DNA from 2 places in the Marinitoga sp. 1137 genome. Region 2 is predicted to be linked to the other one. Evidence: riboswitches for the same ligand, from Rfam matches in the RefSeq annotation. Region 2 holds a riboswitch; the other holds the start of a gene.
The links. Region 2 has a riboswitch for thiamine pyrophosphate ahead of thiS (sulfur carrier protein ThiS). Riboswitches for the same ligand answer to the same signal wherever they lie in the genome.

Region 1: linked by a shared signal. The riboswitch ahead of LN42_RS08875 (thiamine ABC transporter substrate binding subunit) and the one ahead of thiS (sulfur carrier protein ThiS) in region 2 are both predicted to bind thiamine pyrophosphate.

What each region holds. Positions count from the first base shown of each region.
Region 1 is NZ_CP009471.1:1,859,845-1,868,173, forward strand. It holds gene LN42_RS08870 (DNA-directed RNA polymerase subunit beta') at 1-206, shown strand, start outside; gene LN42_RS08875 (thiamine ABC transporter substrate binding subunit) at 251-1,222, opposite strand; TPP riboswitch at 1,296-1,406, opposite strand; gene LN42_RS08880 (TetR/AcrR family transcriptional regulator) at 1,678-2,253, shown strand; gene LN42_RS08885 (radical SAM protein) at 2,266-3,711, shown strand; gene LN42_RS08890 (HAMP domain-containing sensor histidine kinase) at 3,735-4,964, opposite strand; gene LN42_RS08895 (CoA pyrophosphatase) at 5,028-5,651, opposite strand; gene LN42_RS08900 (type I phosphomannose isomerase catalytic subunit) at 5,648-6,454, opposite strand; gene LN42_RS08905 (DMT family transporter) at 6,617-7,477, shown strand; gene LN42_RS08910 (hypothetical protein) at 7,474-8,329, shown strand, end outside.
Region 2 is NZ_CP009471.1:940,958-949,286, reverse strand. It holds gene LN42_RS04795 (thiamine-phosphate synthase family protein) at 1-1,066, opposite strand, end outside; gene thiC (phosphomethylpyrimidine synthase ThiC) at 1,078-2,379, opposite strand; gene thiH (2-iminoacetate synthase ThiH) at 2,392-3,459, opposite strand; gene LN42_RS04780 (thiazole synthase) at 3,462-4,229, opposite strand; gene thiS (sulfur carrier protein ThiS) at 4,222-4,419, opposite strand; TPP riboswitch at 4,475-4,585, opposite strand; gene LN42_RS04770 (hypothetical protein) at 4,721-5,290, shown strand; gene rpsL (30S ribosomal protein S12) at 5,460-5,834, shown strand; gene rpsG (30S ribosomal protein S7) at 5,847-6,314, shown strand; gene fusA (elongation factor G) at 6,335-8,329, shown strand, end outside.

The sequences.
Region 1 (8,329 bases), 920 kb from region 2:
AAACAGTTCAGGTATTAACAGAAGCAGCATTAGAAGGAAGAGAAGACTACTTATTGGGATTAAAAGAAAATGTTATAGTTGGACAGCCAATTCCAGCTGGAACAGGATTAAAAGCATTCTTAGAATCAGAAATCTCAATATTCGAATTACCAACATATCCAACAGAAGATACAAAAACAGATGAAAGCGAAAGCGCAGCATCATAATAGATAATAAAAAAGGCTCGGATTTTTCCGAGCCTTTTTTGTAATTAATACATAATTTCTTCCCATTCATCTAACCAATTTTCAAGATTCTTGTTCAATTCTTCTGAATCTATTGTTAAAACCTTTTCAGGAACAAGAGCATACTTAAATGCTTCAGGAAGTTTTACGTTAGTTACCGGGAACATCCACTGATTTAAAGGCACTTCTTTTTGAAAATCATCAAACAATAAGAATTCAATAAATCTTTTTGCAAGCTCAGGATTCTTTGTTCCTTTTACAATACCAGCGCCTTCTATTTGTATATAAGCTCCCTCTTGAGGAATAAAAGCTTTATACTTGGTGCTCTTATAATAATAATATGAATAAGCGCCATCTGTAGCATAACTTACCATCATAGGCGCTTCACCAGCTTCAAATTTTGCAAAGGCTTCTCCCCAACCTGGTGTAACTGTTAGTATTGCTGGTTTTAACCTTTTCCAGAAATCTTTCCATTGATCTTTATATACTGCTATTGTCCATAACAAAAATGCCTGACCTGTACTGGAAGTTCGTGGATCCTGAATAATCAATTTCTTTTTTAACTTTGTTAAATCTTCAAAACTTTTAGGAACGGATTTTAATTTTTCTGGATCATAAACAATAGCAATTGCACCATAATCATATGGAATTAAATGATAACTTTTATCATAGATTAAGTCATCTTTTATCTTTGAAATATTTAAAGGTTTATATGGCATTACCAGATCTTCATTAATGGCCAACACAGAAAGCGACTGATCAAGACCAATAACTACATCAGCCTTTGGATTTTTCTTTTCAAGTTTAAGTCGTGAAAGCAAAGTTCCCCCGTCTCCAAGAACAACAACATTTACATCTACGTTATACATATTTTCAAATTTCTGAATAACCCCTTTCTTAATCCAGTCCAAACTGTCATAAACATAAACAGTTAGACTTTTTGCAAATAGCCAAGAATATAATAATAAAACACTTAAAAAAACAATACCCTTTTTCATGCACTCACCTCCAAATAATAAATTATAATTTTTAAAAGAAAAAACGCCTTCCGGCATGGAAGGCGTGATTGAATTATCCTTTTTACCGCACTCCCTACGCCGGTATTACCCGGATCAGGTGCTGGGGTCTAAGGCTTCCACCTTAATCTCAGCTGCGGTATCAGCAGCTCCCCCGGCGGGTTACTGTATTAACTTACAATTTTATTATACTCATCAATTACTAAAAAACTGTATAAATTAATAATTTTTAGAAACATAAAGGTTAATTTTTCTTGAAATATTTGACTGTATAGTCAGTCAGTTTTTTGATATATAAAATATCGGATATCTCTATTTTTAAGGTAATAGTAAATTGACCGTTCAGTTTTATGACTTTTTATGTCATAATTGAAACAAAATGAAAAAAGTATTATAATAATATTGACCGAACAGTCAGTCATGTATGAGGTGGTAATATGAATAATGACCGTAAAGAAAATTATAAAGAAGCTAAAAGAAAAAGCATAGCAGAAAAAGCTCTTAATTTAATAATAAAAAAGGGATTGTCCAGTTTTACCATGGATGAAGTAGCAAAAGAGGCTGGAGTATCAAAAGGAACATTATATCTATATTTTGATAGCAAAGATTCATTAATAATAACGGCATTTTCCATACTTGTTGAAAGGTTAAAAAAATCACTTGAAATTATGATTCCTGAAAATACTTCAAAAGAAGAAAAAGCACGTGCAGTAATAAAATTATATGTGAAAGTATTAAAAGAATTTCCATCAGATGATTTATTAAGATTATTTGAGATATTAATTAATTCTATACATAATAAAAATAGAGCTAAAGAATTAACCAATTTATTTCATGAATATTATTCTCAACTATTTGAAATGTGGGAAGAATTTGTGCCGTCAAAAACCGCTGCAGTTGTTTTACAGGCTATGTTTGATGGTATAAGTATATATAAATCTGTTGGAGTTGAGTTTAAAGAAGGGGAATTATGTGAAGCTTTTGAATATATAATAGGAAAAATAATTTCATAAAGGAGGGATTTTATGAAAATCCTTGATAATATGAAAAACATGATGATGAAACAGGCTTCAAAATTGGTAACAAATGTTGTTAGAAACTCAGAGGTTGAAGATCTTGCAAAATTATTGAGAACACTGGAAAAATTTGCAAAAGAACCAACAAAAAGCGGTTTAAGGAAACTTGCCGAAGGCGCTGAAAGAAAAGATCCAATGCTTGTAAAATGGTCAGAGTTATTCAAAAAAGCCAGTCCAAAAGTTGTAGAAAAGATAATAAACAATCTTATTATCAATGAATTTGCAGTTGGTGAAAAGGTAAGGCAGGAAAAAATGCATGAATATGAAGTTGTTCTTCCAAAACTTGCTGTTATAAGTCCAACGTATGCATGTAATTTAAGATGTGTAGGTTGTTATGCAGGACTTTATGGTCATAAATATCAACTTTCAAAGGAAGAAATATTTAGCGTAATAAGACAATTCAATGATCTTGGAATATACTTCTTCATAATTACCGGCGGTGAACCATTTATTTATCCTTACTTATTCGATGTTCTTGAAGAATTTAATGACTCATATTTCATGATTTATACAAACGGTACATTAATAGATGAAGAAAAAGCAAAAAGACTTGCAGAACTTGGAAATGCAACATTATCCGTATCTGTTGAAGGCTTTGAAGAAATGACAGATTGGAGAAGAGGAAAAGGTGTATTCAAAAAAGTATTAAATGCATGGGAATTATTAACCAAACATGGAGTAATATATGGAGCTTCAATTACTGCAACAAGAAAGAATCATGACCTAATTACAAGCGATGAATTCTGGAACTTCTTAAAAGAGCACAATGTTGCATATGCATGGATATTCCAGTTTATGCCTGTTGGAATGGATCCAACAATGGATCTTGTTCCTACACCAGAACAGAGATATGAAAGATTCCTTATAACAGAAGAAAAGAGACTTAATGGAGACTTTGCATTTGTTGCAGACTTCTGGAATCACGGATTCTTAACTCATGGTTGTTTAGCAGCTGGTTCAAAATATTTGCATATTAATGCAAAAGGTTATGTAGAACCATGTGTATTCCAGCAATTTGCAGTAGATAGCATTAGAGAAAAGAGCATTATAGAAATATTAAAATCACCATTCTTTGAAGCATATAAGAGAACAATACCATATTCAAACAATCTCTTTAGACCATGTCCAATTATAGACAATCCACGAGTATTAAGATCAATGGTAAAGAAATTCAATGCAATTCCACAGCATTCAGGAAGCGAAAAAGTCATAACAGAATTGGCACCAGAACTTGATAAACTTGCAGAAGGCTGGAAAGAATATGCGGATAAGTTATGGTATGAAAAGGGATATGCAGAAAAATATCCAGCAAAAAGAGGTATATATAATTATGAAACACGTATGAGAAGATATGCAGATAACGAAGAAAAACTTGCTCTTGATAAAAAAGCATAATAAATAAAAAACAGCTGAGGTATTTAAACCTCAGCTGTTATTTTTTGTGGGAATCTCAATTCAATAGTTGTACCTTTTCCAACTTCAGATTCAACATGAATCCTTCCCATTAGTTTTTCGATTAAACGTTTTACAATTGCCAGACCTAAACCACTACCGGGTTTATTTTTAGCCAATCTAACAAATGGTTTGAATATATCATTAAGTTTGTCTTCTGGAATTCCAGGACCTGTATCTTTTACCACAATAACAAACTCTTTTGTTTTATTATCAAATGAAATATGAACATTTACATATCCCTCGTCAGTATATTTTATAGCATTTCCAACGATATTTACAAGTATTTGCTTCATCTTTAATGGATCGGTTTCTATCATCTCAGGGATATTATTTTCAAATTTAATATTTAATTCCACTTCTGGTGAAAGTTGTGGCTCAACAATAGATATTGACTCATAAACAAGGAATTTCAAATGAACCTCAGTAAAGTTCATTTCTTCTTCTCTATTTAATTTATTAAAGGTTGATAAATCAGAAATAAGGGAGTTCATATGTTTTGAGCTGAGATAAATACGTTTTACAAGATCGAAAATTTCTTCTGTTGTTAAATTATCCTTTCCCCTTAAAATACTTTCAGAATACCCTAAAATAGCAGTTAAAGGTGTTCTAACCTCATGTGTAATAAAACTTAAATATACACTGTTCATTTCATTTGCTTTCTTTTCCTCATCACGAAGAGATTTTAAAGTTAAAAACGTTGAGGCAAAACTTCCAAATATTTTTAAAGATTTTTTAGCAGTTTCACTGAACTTTTTAAGTCTGAAATTATCAACATATATATGCCCTTTAATTTCATCTCCAACCTTTAAAGGATAAGCAAGGGTAATCATATTTTCATGTTTTTCATGTAATTGTTTTACATTTTCATGGAAAATTCTCGATGGATTCTTAAATTCCTTAAATGCATCGATTTCGATAATATCCTGAACATCCATATATCTATAAATATATGAATCTTCAAGAGGAACTATAAGTTTTTCAACAATATCTTCATCGTAATTATAACCAACAACGGCCTTATATAATGTATTATCTATAAGCCAGATTGTCCCGGCTTCAGCTTCAGGGATACTTTTAATAGCAACAGACAATAATTTTTTCATAAATTCCTTTTCATTTTCTTCACCGGTTAATTGTGAAGAAAGTTCTGCCATTAACTCAAAATTAGATAAAATATCGTTTTCGCAGTCCATGTTAGGTGCCCCCCTGTATAAAAACTCACACATTTTAAAATTATAACATATCTTTTTTCATAATCAAAATGTTAATGAAAAAATTTTCAATGTATTTTTAAAATCATCTATAATTCTTGCTGTTAAGCCCCATATAATTTTGTTTTCGTAAAGATAAAAAAGTGTTTTATAATATCCCTTTCTCCAATTATAATTCTTGCCATTTGGAATTAAATGATAAGGATAATCTTCTGGTGGTTCCATTTTTATATTTACCTTATACTTCAATGGTTCATTATTTAAGAAAAATTTTAAAGGAACAAAAAAGTACTCTTTCACTTCTTCATTAGGTCGAATATCAGAAATATCAAAATCTTTAATTTCTATAAGAAATGGATATATAACAAAATTAAAAGGTGTAGTAAAATAATCAAGTTGAGAAATAAAATTCACCTTTTCTTTTTTAATCCCCAATTCTTCATTTAATTCTCTTAAAGCAGCATCATATATTTCTTCACCTTTTTCAACAGCGCCTCCTGGCAAACTTACCTCGCGAGGTTGAGGTAAATGATCTGCACGAATTTCAAAAACAATATTTACCTCATTATCTATTTCCACAAGAGGTATTGTTACAGCAAATCGTTTAAATTCAGAAATCAAATCTGGTTTATAATCTTTATAAATATTTTTGATCTTTTCTATATTCATAATGTAAAGAATAGTCCTTTCTTTTTTGTTGTATATTCTAAATTAAAAGGAATTATAAATGTTTCATATGTTTCAAATTCCACAAAAATTCCAGGTCCTTTAATAGTTTCACCATTATCTTTTTCAAATATAGTAAAATATTGCGTTTTAAATTCTTTTGGTGAATTAGCAATTACAAATGGACAATTCTTCAAAGCATTTTTACCTTTTTCAACATGAATTTCCCTTGGCCTTCCCCAATCATATAATCTATATGTAAGATTTGAAGTTTGTTGAATTTCAAGCAATTTTGAATCTGGACCAAGTGTATGAACAACTCCTGCTGGAATAAATAATAAATCATTTTTATTAAGTATAGTTGGTTTAAAAACTTCATCCCAATTTTCAGATTCAATAGCTTTTTTATTTTTCTCAACATCATTAGAAATAAAAATTTCATTCTTTTCATTTAAAAAATACCATGCTTCAGTCTTTCCCCATGGTTCATTTTCAGCGTTTCTTGCAATATCATCATCTGGATGAACCTGAATTGAAAGCCATTGAGTGGTTGATATTAACTTTAACAATAACGGAATACGAGGTAATTCCATTCCAAAAATATCTTTTATATATTCAGAAGGCTTTCCATAAGAATTATTTGATTCCATACCATAAAGTTCCGTTTCATAACCCTCAAATCCGGAGAATAACCATACTTCTCCTATTTTATCCATATTTTCAATATTAAAATCTTTATTTAAAGAAAAATCACCCCATACCTTTTCAACAAAAATAGGTTTTGACTTTAATATTTCATCAAACATATAAATCACCCTTCATAATATAATTTTTATTACTACATAATAATATTATATCATAAAAAAAATTACTCATGCGGTAAAATCTCTTATAAAAAAGTGTATCATATGATATAATTTATCATATAAAATAATTTGAAAAACAAACAATAAAACAGGAGGAGTTATATGTTAAAAGCATACTTTTTATTGCTATTTGTAACCTTCATCTGGGGAAGTACATTTCCTCTAATAAAAATGACAGTTGGAGAAAATGATGTTTATATCTTTTTAACCTTAAGATTTGCAATAGCATCATTGCTTTCATTTCTAATCTGGAAAAAGCAAAACTTTAAATACGGTATGATAATAGGAATATTCATTGCTCTTGGATATATTACACAGACAGTAGGACTAACCTTAACAACAGCTTCAAAAAGCGGATTTATAACATCATTATATATAATCATGGTTCCATTTTTTTCGTATCTTGTAGAAAAAGAAAAAGCGCATTTAAACCATATTATAGCATTACCTTTTGCAATTACAGGTTCTTATCTATTATCAGGAGGAATTTCAGGATTTAATTTTGGCGATTTTCTCACATTATTATGCGCAATATTCTTTGCATTATCAATGGTATATATTACAAAGTATTCAAAGATAGAAAAAGAAACATCATTACTTGGATATCAATTCTTATTTGTTGCAGTATTAAATGGTGCATTATCATTAACAAAACCCATTCATATAACTCTTCCTATGATTGGCACAGCATTGTTTACAGCAGTTCTTGCTACAATATTTGCAACACTTGTACAATTAAAATATCAAAAAGTTGTTTCCACCAATACCACAGCATTTATATTTATTGGAGAACCAATATTTGCAATGCTATCATCATTTATAATATTGCACGAAAGAATGACGTCAACACAAATAATAGGCGGAATAATACTCATTATAGCTCTTGTAATTGCATCATTAAACTTTACCAGAAAAACAAATAAAGAGAATTATATTGAAAAAGGAGTTGAAGAAGAAATATGAAAAAAATAGTATTAATACTTATAGCTATACTTTTAGTATCTTTTAACGGTTTTGCTAACTTTTCCTTTAACTTTATTGCAGATTATACAATTACCAATTCAGCTACAAGCGATTATCTTCAACTAATTGGTGGATATTATTCAGACAACTTTGAAGCAATTATAGACTTTCCGGTAAGAAAAGATGGAAAATATGTATTTACAGACCATTCATCCTTTATACTAAACCATTATTTCTTAATACAGCAGGGATATTTAAAGGTTTATTTTAATAAAGATTTTTATTTAAGAGTTGGTCAGAGCCAGTTAAAAGATACAATAGATTCAAAATATGCATTATTTATAAATCAAAATATTTATAAAACCAATATAGAACTATCATTTGAAAATGACAACGCCTTTTATAGGGCCTTCTGGGTACCATTAAATGAATATTCGAAATACGGTTATCCAGATAGAGGAATGAATTTTAAAACCTTTGGGATAAAATTTGGCAATTTTAAAATTGGTTATGAAGATTCTGTTATATATACAGATAGAACTGTAGATATCTATTATCTATTTTCACCATTTCCTGTGCCTATTATTCAGGCTTATAAAAATTCAATGATTGCACCCTGGGGAGAATATGTAAACGACAATTCTATTGTGGGATTATTCATGGAATACGATAATCAAAAATATAAATATTTCCTTCAGGTTCTTGCTGATGACTTAAATATGAATAGATATTTTGATCCAGACTCATATCAAAATCCCGATAAGGTTGCATGGTCCACGGGATTAAATATCAGGACTAATTCTGGAAAGTTTGGTATTTATAATGCTGGTGCAACAAAATACACATATGAAA
Region 2 (8,329 bases):
TAGTTTCATTATATATATTTGATAAACCATAAGGTATAGAATGTCCTTCTTTTGACTGTATTTCAACAGGTTCATTATTTCTATCAAGGTAATAAGTTTTATATCCAAGTTCTTTTGCTTTTTCTATATATATTTTTTCATAGCGTATATTCATGGCAGATCTTATCCATGGGAAGTATTTCATTGTTGCAATTACTGCCCTTGCCATATGGCTTTTTCCAAAAAAAGCAGGTTCATGAATGAAATTAATCTCATTTTCCAGTTTGTGTATTCTTCCAGGAAATTTCCCAACTTCATTTTCATTTGAAGCAAATGGAAGTGCATAAACAATATTTTGACCTACTTCTGGAATAGTATACTTTCCAAGTTCTATTATTTGTGGTTTTATCTTCCATAATTCCTCTATTATATATCCTTTATGTGCTTCGTATAATAAATTTTCCGTTTGAACAAATTTGATTGAATTTAAAACAAGTTTATCCATATAATTTAAAGAAGCAATAATGGCTTCTTCAACACTATATTTCATATATATATGAGCGGAAATTAATGATGAGAAAACACAGCCTGTTCCATGTAAGGATTTTTCATATCTTTTTGAAAAGAAAGTTTTATTTTTATAAATAACCTCGATTTTCTCAGAATTTTTATGTCCGCCTGTTATAATTGTTTCGCATAATGGATTTGTTAATTGAAATTCTTCTGAATTCATAATTATTAAATCCACATATTTTGAACCTTCATTTACTTCTTCTGGAGAAATGATGTTGAAGTTTGTAGAGGTTTTGATTATGGGATTCCATATAATTTTAGCTTCTGGATATTTTTCTCTTAGTAATTTTATTTGTTCTGCATTTGCCATTCCTGCTTTAATTATAGAAATATTTTTGAATAATTCAAATTCTTCAAAAGAACTTCTAAATTCGATTTTTTTAAATATCTCTGTGTTTTGGATTGTATAAGCGGATATAACAGAAATAGGATTTATCTTAAATAATTTCATTATAGATATATCTTGAGTTATTCCGGCACCACCTGATGGATCGAAAGCTGAGAAAATAAGCATTATAACGCCTCCTATTCTATAAAAATACTTTCTTCTTTTTCTAAAAACTCTTCTGTAATTCTCATTGCACATAGCGGACCACACATTGAACACATATTATTTTCCATTCCCTTTCTTGAACTATAGAAATTCAAAGCTTTTTCCTTATCAATTGCTATTTCAAATTGCTTTTCCCAGTTAAATTCTTTTCTTGCATGACTCATTTGATTATCTATGTTCATATGTTTTCTATTTTTTGCTATATCAGCGGAATGTGCAGCGATTTTTGTTGCAATAACACCTTCTTTTATATCTTCAAGAGTGGGGAGTCTTAAATGTTCAGCTGGAGTTACAGCGCAGAGAAAATCTGCGCCTTTAGCTGCAGCAATAGCGCCGCCAATTGCAGAGGTTATATGATCATATCCAGGTGCAATATCTGTAGTAATTGGGCCAAGAACATAAAAAGGTGCTCTATCACAAATCTTTTTTTGAAGAATAACATTTGCTTCAATTTCATCAATAGGCATATGCCCCGGTCCTTCAACCATTACCTGTACCCCGGCATTTCGAGCTCTTTTTACCAGTTCTCCAAGTCTTAATAATTCTTCAAATTGCAAATCATCAGTAGCATCATGAAGAGAACCCGGCCTCATTCCATCGCCGAGACTAATAGTAACATCATATTCCCTACATATCTCAAGTACTTCATCAAAATACTCATAAAATGGATTTTCTTTGTGATTTTTAATCATCCAGCCAACTATTATTGAACCGCCACGCGATACTATTTTTGTTATTCTTCTGGAGTTTCTCAACTTTTCTATGGTAGTTCTTGTAATACCGGCATGAATAGTCATAAAATCAACACCGGCTTTTGCGTGATCTCGAACCATCTGTATAAAATCATCTGCATCAAAATCTATTACACGTTTTTTATTCTGGACAGCTTTTGTTGCTGCGTCATAAACAGGAACAGTTCCAACCATAATATTTGAATTACGTATTATTTCATCACGAATATATGAAAGATTACCCCATGTAGACAGATCCATTATAGAATCTGCGCCAAATTTCTCAGCAATTTTCAATTTTTCAATTTCTTCTTTGACGCTTGAATATCCCTGAGAAGTTCCGAGGTTAATATTAACCTTGGTTTTTAAACCTTCTCCTATAGCTCTAATATTATCAAATTTATGATTCTTATTAACCGGTAAAACCGCATATCCTTTTTCAATTTTATTTCGTAATTCTTCTGGTGAAATTCCTTCATATTCTGCCGCGATAACCATTTCTTCTGTAATAATTCCAGCTTTTGCAAATTCCAATTGTGTCATTTAAATTCCTCCTTAAAACCAATTTACCGTTGTTGGATTATAATTTCTTGTTTTGATATAATTCATAAATTCTTTTACTGTTCTGGTATCTTCAATTTCAAATTGTTTTGTTGAATCTTTGTATAATGTATATCCTCCAACATTTGTTGTTGATCCTGCTGACATTTTTGTGGCAATGCCCAGTATTGCATTTCTAAATTTTATGCTTTCTCGAGTGGAGATATTTATATGTACTCGAGGGAAAATTAATTTTAAAGCAAGAATATAATGGATAAGTTTTTTATCAGAAATACTATAAAATTTATCTTTTACATTAAAAGCTGTTCTAATTCTTGGAAAAGATATCGAATATTCTACATTAGGATAATTCTTTAAAAGATAATCCATATGGTATGCCATCATTATAATTTCAAACTCCGGTTCATAAAGCCCTAATAAAGCTCCTATATTTATTTCTCTTACCCCAGCTTTTATGGCTTCTTCAACAGTATTAAGCCTTTTTTTGAAATCTTTTTTTGGACCAAATAAATGAACTTCTCTATATTTTTCCGGAGAATAGGTTTCCTGATACAATGTAACCCCTACAAGACCTGCTGTGACTAATTTCTCGTATTTTTCCCGGGTTAAAGAATATGTTTCTATAGAAATTTCTTTGAAAAAGTTTTTCAATATTTTTATGGTATTATATAAATACTCAAAATTAGAATTTACAGGATCTTCTCCAGTTAATATTAGAACGTGGTCAATTCCCTCGTGGTTTAAGTATAAGGCTTCCTGTTCTATTTCTTTATATGATAATTTCAATCGATGTATTTTATTAGAAGCCTTAAATCCACAATATGTGCAACCATTTATACAATAATTTGAAATGTAAAGTGGAGCATATAAAAATATAACATCACCAAAGAATTTTCTATTATTTTTTATTACTTTCTTCGCCATTGTTCGAAGATCATTATTTTGAAGCAATCCATATATGTCATTTACAGAAAAAAATTCTTTATTTAGATTAATATTATATTTGTTCTTTCTGGCTGAATTAACATAAGCAATGATTTTTTCTATGTTTTCTGAAAACATAGTTAATCTCTTCCTATATAATCGAACAATGGCGAAGATGCTTCTGCCACTTCTTTTTCTTCTGGAATTCCGGCCAGATAAGCCAGTCTTCCAGCCTGAGCTGCTAAAGAAAAGGCTTTTACCATTTTTACAGGATCTTCCGCAATTGAAACAGCAGTATTTGCAAGTACAGCATGACATCCAATTTCCATTGCTTCAGAAACATGAGATGGTTTTCCAATTCCAGCGTCAATAATAATTTTCGCATCAAATTCATTTAGAAGAATTTTTACAAGTTCTTTTGTAGTAAAGCCTTTATTTGTTCCTATAGGAGAACCAAGAGGCATTAAAACCTCAGCGCCATTTTCAATCATTTTTCTTGCATCATATAAATCAGGACACATATAAGGGAAAACCTTAAAACCTTTTTCTGTTAATAATTTACAGGCTTTTATAGTTTCCTGATTATCAGGCATTAAATACTTTGAATCATTTATAATTTCAATCTTTATCCAGTCTGTATTCATTAATTCTTTACCAGCCTGTGCAATTAAAAGAGCTTCTTCAGCGTTCCTTGCACCTGAAGTGTTTACCATAATTTTTTTTGCACTAATATAATCCAGAATACTTTCATTTAAACTTCCGTATGATGCTCTTCTCATTGCAACAGTGACAACCTCAATTTTTGCTTCTTCAATAGCTTTTTTCATAATAGAATAATCCTTAAATTTTCCTGTGCCCATAAAAAATAGATTATTTATTTCCTCATTATAAAATTTAATATCAACCACCTCCTACAACAGTAATAATTTCAATTTTATCCTTTTCCGAAATTTGAGAATCAGGATAACTTTTTTTTGAAACAATGGCTCCGTTTTTAATTACGACAATTGGTTTGTTATGAAGGGATAATTCTTCAACTAAATCTTTTATATTGGTGCTTTTACAGACCTTTTCTTTTCCATTTATAAATACCTTCAAAAAATCACCTCCTGATATAAAAAAATCTCCTGCACGAAGCAGGAGATTGATTTTTTATACTCTCTGCTCCGCTCCTTTCGCCGGTATTATCCGGATCAAGTTATGAGGGTCAGAGGTTTCCACCTCACTCTCAGCTGCGGTATCAGCAGCTCCCCTGCGGATCATAAATATTCACTTTTCATTTTGATTATATCATTAATTTTTTTAATTTTCAAGAATTTATTCAGTATAATCATAATTATGTTTAATGAGAGCAATATGAATATGATATAATAAATAAAACCAATTTTGAGGTGATTATATGTCAATAGAAATTGAAAGAAAATATATTATTTCTAATGATGAAAGTGAAGAATTAATAAAAAAGGCTATAAAGAAAATAGGTATTGTTCAATGGTATATTCGTGATGATATTAATGAAATAGAAAGATATAGGCTTTCAATAATAAAAAATAATAAAGATTATGATTACAAATGGACATACGCATATAAAGCAAATACAAAAATTGCACATGAAAAAATAGAAAAAGAAAGAGTAGAAAAACCACAGGAATTGGAAAATCTGATAAAATATAAAATGGTAGCAAAAATAAGATATATGATAAATGATAATCCAGAAATTGTTGTTGATGAATTTGTTGATTTTAATAAAATAAGGTATAATATAGAGGAAAAATTTTTACTTGAAATAGAAATGAAAGAAGAAAAAAAATATAAAAAAGAAGATTTTGAAGAAGTACTAAAAAAATTTGATATTGAAACGATAAAAGATGTTACTGAGGACTTTAAATATTATAATAATAGAATAGCAGTAGTTGCAAAAAATATTATCCTCAATGAGATTATTGAAAAAATAAAAGAAAAGTTATAATGTTATCGTACACACAAAACCGTGGATAGTACTGTAACAAAATACATAAAACTTTTTAGTTTTTGTAACTTCACAAAAAAATCACAACATTTTAATTGAAAATTAAAAAGACCTGAGGTAAAATACACTTGGTATTTTTAAAAATTCTGAAAGGAGGAATACAAATTATATGCCAACGATAAATCAACTTGTTAGACATGGAAGAAAACAACTAAAGAAAAAGTCAAAATCTCCAGCATTACAGAGCAATCCTCAAAAAAGAGGTGTATGTGTAAGGGTTTCAACAATGACACCTAAGAAACCTAACTCAGCTTTGAGAAAAATTGCAAGGGTTAGACTTTCAAACGGAATTGAAGTTACAGCATATATTCCAGGTGAAGGTCATAACTTACAGGAACACTCCAATGTATTAATAAGAGGCGGAAGGGTTAAAGACTTGCCAGGTGTTAGATATAAGATTATCAGAGGTACATTGGATGCAGCTGGTGTTGAAGGAAGAAAACAGAGCAGAAGTAAATACGGCGCAAAAAGACCTAAGAAGTAAGGAGGTAAGTAAATGAGAAGAAGAAGAGCACCAAAGAGACCGGTTACACCAGATCCAATATATAATGATGTATTGGTATCAAAATTGGTTGTTAGGGTAATGAAAGATGGTAAAAAAACAGTTGCACAGTCTATAGTATACGGTGCATTTGATATAATAAAAGAAAAATTGGAAAAAGATCCTTTAGAAGTATATCATCAAGCAGTACAAAATGTAAGACCATTAATTGAAGTAAGACCAAGAAGGGTTGGAGGAGCTACATATCAAGTTCCATTTGAAGTACCAGAGGAAAGGGCTATCTCTTTAGCTTTAAGATGGATTGTTAAAGCTGCAAGAGATAAATCAGGAAGACCAATGAAAGAAAAATTAGCTCAAGAATTAATAGATGCTTATAATGGTGTTGGAGCAGCAGTTAAGAAGAGAGACGACGTACACAAAATGGCTGAAGCTAATAAAGCATTTGCTCATTACCGCTGGTAATTTATTGAGGAGGGATTGTTTTGAAAGAGCGGTTATATGCCTTAAATAAAACAAGAAATATTGGAATTATTGCACATATTGATGCTGGTAAAACAACAACAACAGAAAGAATATTGTTTTATACAGGTAAAAAACATAAAATAGGGTCCGTTGATGACGGTACAGCAACAATGGACTGGATGGAACAGGAAAAAGAAAGAGGTATCACAATTACCTCAGCAGCTACAACATGTTTCTGGAGAGATCACAGGATTAACATCATTGATACACCCGGACACGTGGACTTTACAGTTGAAGTTGAAAGGGCATTAAGGGTATTAGATGGTGCTGTTGTTATATTTGACGCACAGGTTGGTGTTGAACCTCAGTCAGAAACAGTTTGGAGACAGGCTGATAGATATAATGTTCCAAGGGTTGCATACATGAACAAAATGGATAAACTTGGGGCAGATTTTTATAATGCAGTTCAAACAATGATTGACAAATTAGGAACAAACCCATTACCTTTACAGATTCCTATAGGAGCAGAATCTGATTTTGAAGGTGTTGTTGATCTTGTAAAAATGAAAGCAATATATTGGGTTAGTGAAGATGGATCAAAATTTGAATACAGAGATATTCCAGAGGATTTAGTTGCTAAAGCAGATCAATACAGAGAAGATTTAATAACAGCTATTTCAGAATATGATGAAGAAATAATGGAATTATTCTTTGAAGGAGAAGATATTCCAGAAGATAAAATAAAAGCTGCAATAAGAAAAGGAACAATTGAAGGTGCATTTGTTCCAGTAGTATGTGGAACATCATTTAAAAACAAAGGTGTTCAACCTGTATTAGATGCAATTGTTGATTACTTACCTTCACCGCTTGATTTACCGCCTGTAAAAGCATATGATGCAAGAACAGGTGAATTTGTAAGAGAACTTGAACCAGATGAAAATGGACCATTTGTTGCTCTTGCATTTAAAATCATGGTGGATCCATATGTTGGTAAGCTCACATTTGCAAGGGTATATTCAGGAAAATTACAAAAAGGAAGCTATGTTTTAAATACAACAAAGGGTAAGAAAGAAAGAGTTTCAAGATTAATGTTCATGCATTCAGATCAAAGAGAAGAAGTAGATTACATCAGAGCTGGTGATATTGTAGCTATAATAGGTTTAAAGAATACAATTACAGGTGATACATTAACAGAAGAAGGACAGGATATTGTATTGGAAAAATTGGAATTCCCAGAACCAGTTATCTCATTGGCAATTGAACCAGAAACAAAAAATGATGAAGCTAAATTAACTAAAGCATTACAAGCATTAACAGAAGAAGATCCAAGTTTAAATGTTAAACTTGATCACGAAACAGGTGAAACAATACTTTCAGGTATGGGTGAATTACACCTTGAAATTATAGTAGATAGGTTAAAGAGAGAATTTAAAGTTGGAGTTAAAGTTGGTCAACCACAGGTTGCATATAGAGAAACAATTAGAGGAACAGCTGATGTTGAAACTAAATACATCAGACAATCTGGTGGTAGAGGTCAATACGGTCACGTTAAAATTAAAATTGAACCTATTGAAAATACAAAAGTATTGGAATTTGAAGATAAAATCGTTGGAGGTATTATTCCAAAAGAATATATTCCAGCAGTTGAAGCGGGTATAAAAGAAGCTATGCAATCAGGTGTGTTAGCTGGATACCCAATGGTTGGTATAAAGGCTACATTGTACGATGGTTCATACCACGAAGTTGACTCTTCAGAAATGGCATTTAAGATTGCAGGTTCTATGGCATTAAAAGATGCTGCTAAAAAAGCAAATCCTGTATTATTAGAACCAATCATGAAAGTTGATATTACAACACCTGAAGAATACATGGGTGACATTATAGCTGACTTAAACTCAAGAAGAGGAAGAATTGAAGGTTTTGAAAATGTGGGAAATACAAGCACAAGATTAATTCACGCTTTAGTTCCACTTTCAGAATTATTCGGTTATGCAACAGTATTGAGATCATTGTCT